DNA from 3 places in the Klebsiella sp. SYXHC3 genome. Region 3 is predicted to be linked to each of the others. Evidence: riboswitches for the same ligand, from Rfam matches in the RefSeq annotation. Region 3 holds a riboswitch; each other region holds the start of a gene.
What was found. Region 3 has a riboswitch for thiamine pyrophosphate ahead of thiC (phosphomethylpyrimidine synthase ThiC). Riboswitches for the same ligand answer to the same signal wherever they lie in the genome.

Region 1 (4,623 bases), on a different contig from region 3:
GCGCCGGATCGGAAGGGGGAATGATATTGACATCCAGTCCGGCATCCCGAAAGGCGCCAATCTGTTCCGCCACCATAATGGGCGCATGATCCGGGTTGATGTACCAGTCCAGCACCAGGGTCAACTTTTCATTTGCCGATGCCTGGCCGCAGACCAGCAGAGTGAGGCTGGCCAACAGAGGTATACGCATATCTCTTCCTTATTTGTCTCTTGATAAGTTATTCCGGCGACCAATTGATCAGCCGGTGCAAAAAGGCGTCTACCGCCAACCACAGCGCGATGGTCAGCAGCACTAAAATAAACAATGCGGCGAAGCAGATATCGGTTTGCAGGCGAGCATTGGCATTCAGCATTACGTAGCCAAGCCCCTCGGCGGAGCCGACCCATTCGCCAATAATCGCGCCAATGGGGGCGACGGCGGCGGCCATCCGCAGGCCGGAACCGAGCGCGGGTAGCGCCGCCATGAGTCGGACATGGCGCAATTGAGCACCAAAGGAGGCGCCCATGGTACGAGCCAGATCGAGATAGTCGCGATTGACCCGTTGCAGACCGTCAAAGAAAGCCGAGGTAACGGGGAAGAAGATAACCAGCACCGCCATCATAACCTTGGCGCTCATACCAAAACCAAACCACAGCACCAGTAGCGGCGCGAGGGCGAAGACCGGAATGGCCTGGCTGGTCAGTACCAGCGGCATTACCCACCGCTGTAATCGCGGCGACATGGTCATACAAAGCGCCAGCACCATACCGAGCGCGACGCCGAGCGCCATTCCGCTGAGAATTTCGCTCAGGGTGACAAGGGTATGGCTGGCCAGATAGCTACGGTTATTCCACAGCGCTTCAGCGACCGCCGCAGGAGAAGGCAACAAAAAAGTGGGAATGCCGCTGTAGCTCGCCAGCTGCCAGAGCAACAGTAGGCCACAAAATACGCTGCACCCGCGCAGTAACTTGCCCCTCATCCGTTCGCCCTCATCAATTGCTGCAGCAGCTGCGCCTGGCTTGCCAGCAGCGCGGGATCATCCGGGGCGCGAGGCGGGATTCCGCTTAAATGATGACTATCATCAATCCTGCCCGTCGGCGAAAGCACCAGCAGCCGATGGCTGAGGCGGCAGGCTTCCATCGGGTCGTGGGTAATGAGCACTACGGTACGCCCGGTGAGCAAGCGCGCGGCAAGGGTCTGTATCCGCGTTCGGGTAAGCGTATCGAGGGCGGAAAACGGTTCATCCATCAGCACAATGGGGCGATCCTCATAGAGGGTGCGTGCCAACGCCGCGCGCTGGCGCATCCCACCGGACAGCGCGGCCGGGCGTTCATCAGCGCAGGAGGCGAGCCCGACCAGCTCAAGAAGCTCGTTTACCCGCGCGTTATCGGCCTTTTCACCGCGCAGCCTGGCGCCGAGGGCGACATTTTCCCGCACGTTAAGCCACGGATAGAGCAGATCTTTTTGCCCCATCCACGCCAATCGCGTGGTAACAGGAAGGCCATCGCTGGCGACGACGGTTCCGCGGGTTGGCGCCGCCAGCCCGGCGATAGTACGCAACAGGCTGGTTTTGCCCGCGCCGCTGGCCCCCAGCAGCGATACCCATTGCCCGGCGGCAATATCAAAGGAGAGATCGCGAAAGAGGGTCCGGGTGCCAAAGCGCAGACATAAATCGCGAATGTGAATACCTGGCGCCATCACCCCTGGTCCTGCCCGGCGGCGTTCAGTCCCATCTGCCAGAAATTACCTTCCAGCCGGGTAGCGGTAGTGAATATGTCGCTCAGTCCGGCTAACCGGGATTCCGCGCCGCGCTGTTGCCAGAGCGTTTCCAGCAGGTCGATCGCCGCGTTGACGCCGTGAAGATAGCTCTCGTCGCCGTAATTGCGGATCCACGGCGCGTAGGGGTTATCGTGCAAGTTGGTTTGTGGGTTGTGCAGCAGACCAAGCCCGATCTCCGCATAGCCCGCGACGCAGGGCAGCAGCGCCGCCAGTAGATCCAACGCGTCGCCGGAGTGGCCGATATCCAGTACGTAGCGGGTGTAGTTGATGGTTTCCATCGCTTCGCTTTGCAGGGCCATAGCGTCTTCACTCAACCCCCATTGCTCGCAATAGCCTACATGTAGCGGTAGCTCAGCAAGGATGGCATTCATCGAGGCGGCGGCGGCGCGCATCTCCGGCAACGTGCGAAGTTTGCTGACCAGCAGGGCATAGCTGCGGGCGAAATGGATTAGGAACAGATAATCCTGGGTTAAATAATGACGAAAGGCTGCCTGCGGCAGCGTACCCGCGGCTAATTGCTGGAGGAAAGGGTGCGACACGTAGCGTTGCCATTCGCCACCGGCCTGCTCGCGCAGTCGACCGTAAAGACCTTGGGTAAAAGCGGGAATCATCATGGGACCTCCTGAAAATAGGGGGAGATCCGGGCGTGCAGAAGTGTGAACAGGCAAAACTGAAAACTGGCGAACATGCCGACCCGTCCCTTCGCTGGCATGACCCAGATCAGGTTCAAAGGGTTCGGCTTTTACGCCATCTCAGCCCTCACGGGACACCCCTCGGTTGCGACATGTTATACGTCATTCACTTTTTGATTACAACGGCGGCGAACTAAAAACCATCGCACATGGTGACACTGTCACTTACTAATGGTCATGCGTCAGAACGATAAATAACATTTATCAATTTGTGTGATTAACCACGCTTTTTTATCCAAAAATAAGCAAAGTAAGGCGAGGGTAAGTTGGCGAAGAACAAGGACTTACGATATATTTTTAGCTCATTCCCTCAATATTCCCTTATGAATGCGTCAGTGCTGGAGACCGCATGAAGCTGGCAGGCCTTACTCTTTTACTGATGCTTGCTCTCGCGCCTGGCGCGTCTCGTGCCGCCCAATTGTTCGACCCTGAAGATGGCATGCTCGATATGAGCCAGTATTTGCAGGATAACCCGTACGGTTTTTTGCCGGTGCCGGTGATGATTACCGAACCGGCTATTGGCTACGGCGGCGGTCTGTTTGGTTTATTTCTGCATGGTAAAGGCTCCCGCGAGGGCGATCGTTTTATTCCACCGGCGCTGACCGGGTTCGGCGGTGGTGGGACGCAAAATGGTACATGGTTCATCGGCGCCGCGCATCGTCATACCTGGAATCATGACAGTATTCGTTATCTGGTTGGCGCGGGCTACGCCAATGTCAATCTCGATATCTATTCGGGTGACATTGCCGGGTTTAACAAAAATGTGGCGGTGCAAACCCATACCAAAGGCTTTGGCGGTCTGCAAAAGCTGTTGTTCCGCGTGGGGGACTCACCGGTTTTTCTCGGCGCCTCGCAATTCTATGCGCACACCGATGTAACCGCGGACAATCAGCTGATTAACAAGGTGTGGCAGCGGGTGCTGGGGGAAAACAGCACCTCTTCGGCCTTGGGCGTGGTGGCGGAATATGACACCACTGATAATTTTTTCTACCCTAAGAAAGGGTTATCACTGCAGGGCGAGTACCGTTTTTACCGCGCTCTTCTCGGCGGCGACTATCATTACAATCAGTTGTCGCTGGATGGTAAATACTTTCTACCGCTGGCGCCGACCTTAACCCTGGCGCTGGCGGCAAATTATCAGTCGCTGACTCATCATGACAAGCATCTAACGCCAATGGCCCGGCCTTACATCGAACTGCGCGGCATCTCGCGTTTTCGCTATCAGGGCGATTATGTCGCTGTCGCCCAGACGCAACTGGCCTGGCAATTTGCGCCGCGCTGGATCCTGCAAGGTTTTGTCGGTATCGGCAGCGCGAGCGATGAGGCGGGGTCGCTGTGGCAGCAAACCGAAGTGGCGTGGGGCTCCGGGTTTCGTTATCTGGTCGCCCGTCAGTATGGTTTATTTACCGGCGTCGATGTCGCATTTAGCGAACACGAACAGGCGGTCTATTTTAACGTGGGTTCCGGACTGTAAAGGTACGAATAAAAATGAGATGGAAAATAACCGTCATGACGCTGCTGTTGACCTCTGGCGCCGTGTGGAATGCCTGTGCGGCGGAAAGTGACGACAGTGATAGCTACTTTCCCATCTGGGGAGACGAAGCCCGCGCCCGCGGTTATTCCATCCCGCTGCCGTTTGGCGTCAATCTCAGCTATATGAATATGCGCCAGGATATTATGGTCGACAGCATCACCTTTTCCGGACTGAAGCTGGGTAACCATCCGATCCCCAGCGACATGTTCGCCATCGATGCCGGGCACACGCGGGAGAAGAGCAAAACCGAGAATCTTCGTCTCGATATGTGGGTGTTTCCCTTCCTTAATGTCTACGGGATTTTAGGCCACACCCGCGGTTCGTCGGTGTCGAATGTGTCGGTCGATGCCGACCCAACGCAATACCGCGGTCTGGATCGCATCATCGCCGGCGCAGTGCATAACCTTAATCAAAGTGGCGAGTTGCAAAATATCGATTTTGTTCTCGATTTTAAAGGTACCACCTGGGGAGGCGGGTTCACGCTGGCTGGCGGCTATGAGAACTGGTTTGCCCTCGTCGATACAAACTACACCCGCACCGATTTCGATATTCTCGACGGCAGTATTTCTGCCGTGACAGTGTCACCTCGTGTTGGCTATCGCTTCAACCTTCAGGGGATTTCCGGCCCATCGCATCTC
Region 2 (4,623 bases), on a different contig from region 3:
CCCGGTTGAGTTTGTGACCAGCTTCATACCATTGAAGATCTTCACTTTTTTGCTGGATTGCGCTTTCTGCACGGGATATAAAGCCTGTGCATTTTCCAGCGCCTGTTTCTCCGCTGCGGCATTCACCGTAGCCTGTTTGTTTTGTTCCGCAATATAACAGGCATCTTTACTGATCCCCTGTGCTTCGCACTCGGCCATACGCTGCGCTGGTGAACTGCAACCAATCGCGATGGCTGCGCTGAGTGCCAGCAGCAGCATAGAAACGTGTTTCACTTTCATCATTAACGACCTTAGTGTCGAAATTATTTTTAACATGTTATGCAAACTAACGGCAGCGGCGACTACTGCGGTTACTGTGTTCGCTTAGTTAGTAACGCGTAGTAACTATGTCTTATGGTTATTAAGTGAATTGTGATCTAAATCAACCGCCGCACGGATAGCTAAAATTTTGTGTAATCGCTTACATGGCGCAGGAAAAAGTGGCGTCTCTGTGGCAAACGTACAAGGATGATACAACGACGCGTAATGACGGTATGCAAATCAGCCATTATGATGGCGCTTTCTACAAGGATCATAAGGGATTATGAAGTGGATACTGTTGAGGAAATAAATGGAACATACTTTTTTGCGGGGCGTTCAAACCTTACCGCCTCAGAACTATTTTTCATGGTCTTTGTCTTCAATACTGCTGATCAATTTGGTATCAAAGATGTTGCCTCTGTATATGCACTGTATGCGGGTATAAATGATCAGGCGACACGGGCTAAACCCGGAACGGCAATTCCTGGAACATCCAGACTATCGAAAGGTGCCAGACGAGTATTTGGCAATAGAATGTTCCCATTTGGGTTAAAAATGCCTACATGGATTGGCGGTTATACTCCATGGACTGCAAAAAGGAGGATGGTGAGGAAAATTGGAACGTGGGTGGGACGGACTATTCCCCTCATTGGTGAAGTGATCATTGTGGCTGATGTATCGCAGATCATTTACAACACGATCATTGAATACAATACCATCGCGCGGGGCAACGATAAGCTATGGTAGAAGATATCGAAAAACGCGTCATCAAGTTGTTCACTATTCGTAGTGGGACCTATATCCTCAGGAACAAGAAATACGCTACATACACGGCAGACTCGAGTATTCATTTTGATGTCCAGTTAGATCAAGATGACGTTGAAGAGTTGGTTGAAGACTATGAAAAAGAGTTCAACGTCGACATGTCGAATTTCCATCTTGAAACGTACTATCCCGAAGTCAATTTTTCATGGAATCCATTTAAAAAGCCTGAACCAGTAGATGTTCCAGAGTTCACCATTGATATGTTTATCCAGTCTGCCAAAGCCGGGAGATGGTTGTACGATTAAGGGACATATCGCCAGTAGATCTACCGCTTTTACCGTTTACAAGACTTATCGCTGGCATTACTATCCTGATTAAAGATTAACGGAACGTTAGTCGCCATTTTGTACCAAATGACTCGGGGTGCCCTTCTTTGTGAAGGCTGAGAAATACCCGTACCACCTGATCTGGATAATGCCAGCGTAGGGAAGTCAGAGACCGCATGGTCTGCGCTGCTTCCTCATCTGGCGGGAGCAAACCATGCATCAACCGCTAAATCCGGCGCATATCGCGCACCTGCAGCAGCTTTTCCGCACCTCTTCGCCGCTTGTTCACTGTATGACCAACGATGTGGTCCAGACTTTCACCGCTAACGTCCTGCTGGCTATTGGCGCCTCGCCGGCGATGGTGATTGATCCTACGGAAGCCGCGCAGTTTGCCGCCATTGCCGATGCGCTATTGATTAATGTCGGGACCTTAACCACTGAGCGCGCCAATGCGATGCGAGCGGCGGCGCAGAGCGCCCGCCAGGCGGGAAAACCCTGGACGCTGGATCCGGTTGCCGTCGGCGCGCTGACGCTGCGTACCGATTTTTGTCGCGAATTACTGGAACTGCGGCCTGCGGCGATTCGCGGTAACGCCTCGGAAATCATGGCGCTGGCGGGGAGCAGCGGCGGCGGGCGCGGCGTGGACACGACCGATAGCGTAGCTGCGGCGTTACCCGCAGCCCAGGTGCTGGCGCGCAAGCTCAATACCGTGGTCGCGGTGACGGGCGAGGTGGATTACATCAGCGACGGTGAGCGCACGCTTGCCGTGAGCGGCGGTAATGTCCTGATGACGCGGGTGGTGGGGACCGGCTGCGCGTTATCCGCGGTTGTGGCGGCAAGCGCCGCGATGCCCGGCGATCGGCTGCAAAACGTGGCAGCCGCCTGCGGCCTGATGAAAATGGCGGGAGGTGAAGCGGCGCGACACGGCGGCCCCGGCAGTTTTATCCCGGCATTCCTCGACGCGTTATACGCGGAGGTGGCGGCATGAAGCGGATTAACGCCTTAACCATCGCCGGCACCGATCCCAGCGGCGGCGCCGGGATCCAGGCCGACCTCAAAACATTCTCCGCACTCGGCGCTTACGGCTGCTCGGTGATCACCGCGCTGGTGGCGCAGAATACCCGCGGCGTGCAGTCGGTATACCGCATTGAGCCGGACTTCGTGGCGGCGCAGCTGGATTCGGTGTTTAGCGACGTGCGAATCGATACTACGAAAATCGGCATGCTGGCGGAAACCGATATCGTTGAAGCGGTGGCGGAACGTCTTGCCCGCTATCAAATTGCCAACGTGGTGCTGGATACCGTAATGCTGGCGAAAAGCGGCGATCCGCTGTTATCCCCTTCCGCCATTGCGACGCTGCGCCAGCGCCTGCTGCCGCACGTTTCACTGATCACCCCGAATTTGCCGGAGGCCGCGGCGCTGCTCGATGCGCCGCATGCGCAAAGCGAGCGCGAGATGCTGGAACAGGGCAGGGCGCTGTTGGCGCTAGGCTGCGGGGCGGTATTAATGAAGGGCGGACATCTGGACGACGCCGAAAGCCCGGACTGGCTGTTTACCCGCGAAGGCGAACAGCGCTTTACCGCGCCGCGCGTGCAGACCAAAAATACCCACGGTACCGGCTGTACGTTATCTGCCGCGCTGGCGGCGCTGCGTCCGCGCTATGCCGATTGGGGACAAACGGTCGCCGAAGCGAAGGGCTGGCTGTCGGCGGCGCTGGCGCAGGCCGATTCGCTGGAAGTGGGGCACGGTATCGGCCCGGTACATCATTTCCACGCCTGGTGGTAAATGGCAGTGAAACGAGACAGCAGAATCTACTGAAAAAACGCGCTCCCGGCTGGAAAATATGCTAACTCGGTACCAGGCTTAACCTGCCCAAAATTTTTGGGTTGGGATAAAACATGCTGGCTGCGGCCAGCACTTACGGGAGATAGCTATGACTGATATTACGCAGTTGCTTGGCAAAGATGCCGACAGCCTTTTACAGCACCGTTGTATGACTATTCCAGCCGATCAACTCTATTTACCGGGAGCGGATTACGTCGACCGGGTGATGGTGGATAACAACCGCCCGCCTGCGGTGCTGCGTAATATGCAGACCCTCTACAACACCGGGCGTCTGGCGGGAACGGGATACCTGTCCATTCTGCCGGTCGACCAGGGCGTAGAGCACTCGGCGGGCGCGTCGTTCGCCGCCAACCCGCTCTACTTCGATCCGAAGAATATCGTGGAACTCGCCATCGAAGCCGGCTGTAACTGCGTGGCTTCTACCTATGGCGTACTGGCCTCGGTATCGCGCCGCTACGCGCACCGCATTCCATTCCTCGTTAAGCTCAACCATAACGAAACGTTGAGCTACCCGACCGAGTATGACCAGACCCTGTACGCCAGCGTCGAACAGGCGTTCAACATGGGCGCGGTTGCGGTTGGCGCGACGATCTATTTCGGCTCCGAACAGTCGCGTCGGCAGATTGAAGAGATATCCGCCGCCTTTGAACGCGCGCACGAGCTCGGCCTGGTCACCGTGCTGTGGGCCTATCTGCGCAACCCGGCATTCAAAAAAGATGGCGTCGATTACCACGTTTCCGCTGACCTGACCGGCCAGGCCAACCATCTGGCCGCCACCATTGGCGCTGATATCGTGAAGCAGAAAATGGCCGAGAATAACGGCGGCTATAAAGCGGTGAACTTTGGTTATACCGACGATCGCGTCTACAGCAAGCTGACCAGCGATAACCCGATCGATCTGGTGCGCTATCAACTGGCGAACTGCTACATGGGCCGCGCCGGGTTGATTAACTCCGGCGGGGCGGCGGGCGGCGAAACCGATCTTGCCGATGCGGTGCGCACGGCGGTGATTAATAAACGCGCCGGCGGCATGGGGCTGATCCTCGGTCGTAAAGCCTTTAAGAAATCGATGAGCGAAGGCGTGAAGCTGATCAATGCGGTGCAGGATGTCTATCTGGATGGCAAAGTCACCATCGCGTAAGGCAAAAATCCGGGCACGAGGCCCGGATTGACTATTTTACTTACCCCGGTCTCCGGGGTTTTTTATGATTTTACTGTGCTGACGTTCAGCGGTTCAGCCGCTTCGCTGGTAGCAAAACCGGGCTGCTCAACGCGAATAAACGGGCACAGACAAAACGCCAGCAGATAGAGCGCGGTATAGGCCACCACCACGCCGATGGTGCTGAAGTGCGGCAGCAGCACCACCGCAATCGCCGGTGCGAGGAAG
Region 3 (4,623 bases):
CAGCGTATACAGCTCGGCGAACTGAGCCTCGTCGTTGGCATCCTGAATCGAGCCGGGGCGCAGACCATCGCCGAGGGACAGCGACACGTCATAGGCGGCGCAGATTTCACAGATTTCGCGGAAGTGCTGGTAGAGGAAGTTTTCCTGATGATGCGACAGGCACCACTTGGCCATGATCGAACCGCCGCGCGAGACGATCCCGGTCAGCCGCTTCGCGGTCATCGGCACGTAACGCAGCAGCACCCCGGCGTGAATCGTGAAGTAGTCGACGCCCTGTTCGGCCTGTTCCAGCAGGGTATCGCGGAAGGCTTCCCAGGTCAGGTTCTCGGCAATGCCGTTGACCTTCTCCAGCGCCTGGTAAATCGGGACGGTACCAATCGGCACCGGGCTGTTGCGCAGGATCCATTCGCGGGTCTCGTGGATATAGCGGCCGGTGGAGAGGTCCATTACCGTGTCGGCGCCCCAGCGGGTTGACCAGACCAGCTTCTCGACCTCTTCTTCAATGGAAGAGGTCACCGCCGAGTTGCCGATATTGGCATTCACTTTCACCAGGAAGTTGCGGCCGATAATCATCGGCTCGGATTCCGGGTGGTTGATATTGGCCGGGATGATGGCTCGCCCGGCAGCGACTTCATCGCGGACGAACTCGGCGGTAATGTTGTCCGGCAGGCGGGCGCCAAAGCTTTCTCCGGCATGCTGCTGGCGCAGCACCTCGCTGCGGATACGCTCGCGGCCCATGTTTTCGCGAATGGCGATGAATTCCATCTCCGGGGTGACAATCCCCTGGCGGGCATAGTGTAGTTGCGTCACGCATTTGCCAGCGACGGCGCGTTTAGGCGTCAGCAGGCCGCCGAAGCGCAGTTCATCAAGGCCATCGTCGGCCAGCCGCGCTTTAGTGTAAGCCGAGCTGCGTTCGTTGAGCGGCGCGCAGTCGTTACGCGCGTCGATCCACGGTTGGCGTAGTTTTGCCAGCCCCTGGCGGACATCGATGTTGATCTCCGGGTCGCCGTATGGCCCGGAGGTGTCGTACACCGGTATCGGTTCGTTGGCTTCGTACTGGGGGTTATCGTTATCACCGCCGATGAGCGTCGGGCTGAGCTGAATTTCACGCATCGGGACACGGATATCAGCCTGTGAGCCTTGAATGTAGATGCGGCGAGAATTAGGAAAAGCGGTACCTTCCAGCGTATCAATGAATCGCTGCGCGTGTTCGCGTTGTTCCCGGCGGGTCAGTTTGGTAGTAGACATAGCGCATTCCAGTTACAAAAAAGGAGATGGCTTGTCAGACGACGGATGGAGTAACAGATGCGACCAGCCCGGAACGGGCAGGTGCGACCAGCAGTTTACTCTTGTTCCCTTCGCAGGTATTAGCCTGATCAGGTTCCGCGGATCCCGAATAAACGGTCTCAGCCTTTTCCACTTCAGCGTTCGCGTGGAAAATAGGCACTCCGACAAGATGAAATCCCTCCGCAGAGGGATAATGTATGTAAATTACTCGTTAACGGTTCACAACTCAAGCGGTCGGCGCGATATTGTCGCCAACGTTGTCTTTCTGATCGTGAGCGACGACCAGCGCCAGCAGCTTGTCCTCAAGCGCGAAGCGCGCCTCCAGCGATTCGCCGATATCTGACAGCGCCTGCTGAAATTCGAGATAGTTATCATGATCGATGGCGTTTTCGAGGCAGGTATCGTAGTAGTCCATCATCTGCTGGGTATTGGCTTCCAGCTGCGGGTAGATTTTGGTAGCGGCTAAAAGAGGGGTACTCCCTTCCATTTCTCCGATAATACGTTCATAAATATTAAAATGACCGGATGAGAGGTAATCCACCAGGCTTTGGCAAAAGTCATCCAGCGCCTTTTCATTAAGCCGCATAAAGGACTCTTTGCCGGGTTTCAGGCCAACCAGGTTGTAGTAAGCCACGAGCAAATGCTTACGCACAAGCAGCCAGCGATCGACCAGTTTGTTATTGCCTCCAACACGTTCCGTCAGGTTTTCCAGCTGGTTTAACATGATTGACTCCGCAAGATTAAAAATAACGTTGCTCAGCAAATGTAAATATAATGTTAAAAGTGCCAGTAAAACGAAGGTAGCGCAATAGATATGGATCGTATTATTGAAAAATTAGATCGCGGCTGGTGGATCGTCAGTCACGAACAAAAATTATGGCTTCCCGCAGGGGAATTACCACATGGCGAAGCGGTAAATTTTGATCTTGTCGGTGAACGCGCGCTACATCTCGGCGAGTGGCAAGGCGAAGCGGTGTGGCTGGTGCGTCAGGATCGTCGCCGTGATATGGGATCGCTGCGCCAGGTATTGGATCAGGATCCTGGGCTTTTCCAGTTAGCAGGGCGCGGGATCCAGTTGGCCGAGTTTTATCGATCGCATAAATTCTGCGGCTACTGCGGCCACCCGATGCATGTCAGTAAAACCGAGTGGGCGATGCTGTGCGGCCACTGCCGCGAGCGCTATTATCCGCAAATTGCCCCCTGCATTATCGTCGCCATTCGTCGCGACGATTCAATTCTGCTGGCGCAGCATACCCGCCATCGTAATGGTGTCCATACGGTGTTGGCCGGGTTTGTCGAAGTGGGTGAAACCCTTGAGCAGGCGGTCGCCCGCGAAGTGATGGAAGAGAGCGGCATTAAGGTGAAAAACCTGCGCTATGTGACCTCCCAACCGTGGCCCTTCCCGCAATCATTGATGACCGCCTTTATGGCTGAATACGATAGCGGCGATATTGTCGTGGATAAGAAAGAGCTGCTGAGCGCAGAGTGGTATCGCTATGACGATTTGCCGCTACTGCCGCCGCCGGGCACGGTGGCGCGACGCCTGATCGAAGATACGGTGGCGATGTGTCGGGCAGAGTACGAGTGACATGTTACACTGGGCGCATCAACGCTAAAGGAATGTAAAAATGACCGAACTGAAAAACGATCGTTACCTGCGTGCGCTGCTGCGCCAGCCGGTTGATGTCACCCCGGTGTGGATGATGCGCCAGGCGGGCCGCTATCTCCCGGAATACAAAGCCACCCGCGCGCAAGCGGGCGATTTCATGTCGCTGTGTAAAAATGCCGAGCTGGCCTGCGAAGTAACGCTACAGCCGCTGCGCCGTTACCCGCTGGATGCGGCGATCCTCTTTTCGGACATCCTGACGATTCCGGATGCGATGGGGCTGGGGCTATACTTTGAAGCTGGCGAAGGCCCGCGCTTCACCTCGCCGGTGAAATGCAAAGCCGACGTCGACAAACTGCCGGTGCCGGACCCGGAACAAGAATTAGGCTACGTGATGAACGCCGTGCGCACCATTCGCCGTGAACTGAAAGGCGAAGTACCGCTGATTGGTTTTTCCGGCAGCCCGTGGACGCTGGCGACCTATATGGTCGAAGGCGGCAGCAGCAAAGCCTTTACCGTCATCAAAAAGATGATGTACGCCGAACCGCAGGCGCTGCACGCGCTGCTGGATAAGCTGGCGAAAAGCGTCACCCTGTATCTGAACGCGCAGATCAAAGCGGGCGCGCAGTCGGTGATGATTTTCGACACCTGGGGTGGCGTGTTGACCGGCCGCGACTATCAGCAGTTCTCGCTCTACTACATGCATAAAATCGTCGATGGCCTGCTGCGGGAAAACGAAGGCCGTCGCGTACCGGTAACGCTGTTCACCAAAGGCGGCGGACAATGGCTGGAAGCGATGGCGGAGACCGGCTGCGATGCGCTGGGTCTCGACTGGACCACCGATATTGCCGATGCTCGCCGTCGCGTAGGCCACAAAGTGGCGCTGCAGGGCAATATGGACCCGTCGATGCTTTATGCCCCTGCCGCCCGCATTGAAGACGAAGTGGCGAACATTCTCGCCGGCTTCGGCCAGGGCGAAGGCCATGTCTTTAACCTTGGCCACGGCATCCATCAGGACGTCGACCCACAGCATGCAGGAGTCTTTGTTGAGGCGGTGCATCGTCTCTCCGCGCAATATCACCAATAGGAGATAAGCATGATGGATTTAGCTGCGCTACGGACCCAACAGCAATCTTTAGCCGCGTCGGTAGAACGTGCGGACCGATTGGATCGCGACCCGCCGGTGCTGATCGGCGGCGCCGATGTGGGGTTTGAGCAGGAGGGGGAAATTACCCGGGCTGCGATGGTGCTGCTAACTTATCCGGGGCTTGAGCTGGTGGAGTACCAGGTGGCGCGCGTCGCCACCACGATGCCGTACATCCCCGGCTTCCTCTCCTTTCGCGAGACCCCCGCGCTGCTGGCGGCGTGGCAACAGCTATCGCAAAAGCCCGATCTGTTGTTCGTCGACGGGCACGGTATTTCACATCCCCGGCGGCTTGGCGTCGCCAGCCATTTTGGCCTGATGGTTGATGTGCCAACGATTGGCGTAGCGAAAAAACGTTTATGCGGCAAGTTTGAACCGCTTGGCGCCGAGCCCGGCGCGCTGGCGCCATTAATCGACAAAGGCGATCAGCTGGCCTGGGTCTGGCGCAGCAAAGCACGCTGCAACCCGCTGTTTATCAGTACCGGCCACCGCGTGGGTATCGATAGCGCGTTAATGTGGGTGGAACGTTGTATGCAGGGCTATCGTCTACCCGAGCCGACGCGCTGGGCCGATGCCGTGGCATCCC

Region 1: it holds a riboswitch for thiamine pyrophosphate, as region 3 does, so the genes downstream of both, tenA (thiaminase II) here and thiC (phosphomethylpyrimidine synthase ThiC) in region 3, are expected to answer to the same signal.
Region 2: it holds a riboswitch for thiamine pyrophosphate, as region 3 does, so the genes downstream of both, thiM (hydroxyethylthiazole kinase) here and thiC (phosphomethylpyrimidine synthase ThiC) in region 3, are expected to answer to the same signal.

What each region holds. Positions count from the first base shown of each region.
Region 1 covers NZ_JBXUNG010000001.1:411,528-416,150, reverse strand. The annotation lists gene AC2CGP_RS02065 (ABC transporter substrate-binding protein) at 1-190, opposite strand, end outside; gene AC2CGP_RS02060 (ABC transporter permease) at 219-959, opposite strand; gene AC2CGP_RS02055 (ABC transporter ATP-binding protein) at 956-1,681, opposite strand; gene tenA (thiaminase II) at 1,678-2,373, opposite strand; TPP riboswitch at 2,440-2,543, opposite strand; gene AC2CGP_RS02045 (BamA/TamA family outer membrane protein) at 2,801-3,925, shown strand; gene AC2CGP_RS02040 (hypothetical protein) at 3,940-4,623, shown strand, end outside.
Region 2 covers NZ_JBXUNG010000001.1:1,197,506-1,202,128, reverse strand. The annotation lists gene AC2CGP_RS05890 (lipoprotein precursor-like protein) at 1-279, opposite strand, end outside; gene AC2CGP_RS05885 (STM2901 family protein) at 589-1,047, shown strand; gene AC2CGP_RS05880 (DUF1493 family protein) at 1,041-1,370, shown strand; TPP riboswitch at 1,475-1,571, shown strand; gene thiM (hydroxyethylthiazole kinase) at 1,606-2,379, shown strand; gene thiD (bifunctional hydroxymethylpyrimidine kinase/phosphomethylpyrimidine kinase) at 2,376-3,176, shown strand; gene fbaB (class I fructose-bisphosphate aldolase) at 3,325-4,377, shown strand; gene AC2CGP_RS05860 (RbtT/DalT/CsbX family MFS transporter) at 4,440-4,623, opposite strand, start outside.
Region 3 covers NZ_JBXUNG010000018.1:26,223-30,845, forward strand. The annotation lists gene thiC (phosphomethylpyrimidine synthase ThiC) at 1-1,248, opposite strand, end outside; TPP riboswitch at 1,337-1,461, opposite strand; gene AC2CGP_RS23980 (Rsd/AlgQ family anti-sigma factor) at 1,514-2,011, opposite strand; gene nudC (NAD(+) diphosphatase) at 2,102-2,875, shown strand; gene hemE (uroporphyrinogen decarboxylase) at 2,916-3,980, shown strand; gene nfi (deoxyribonuclease V) at 3,993-4,623, shown strand, end outside.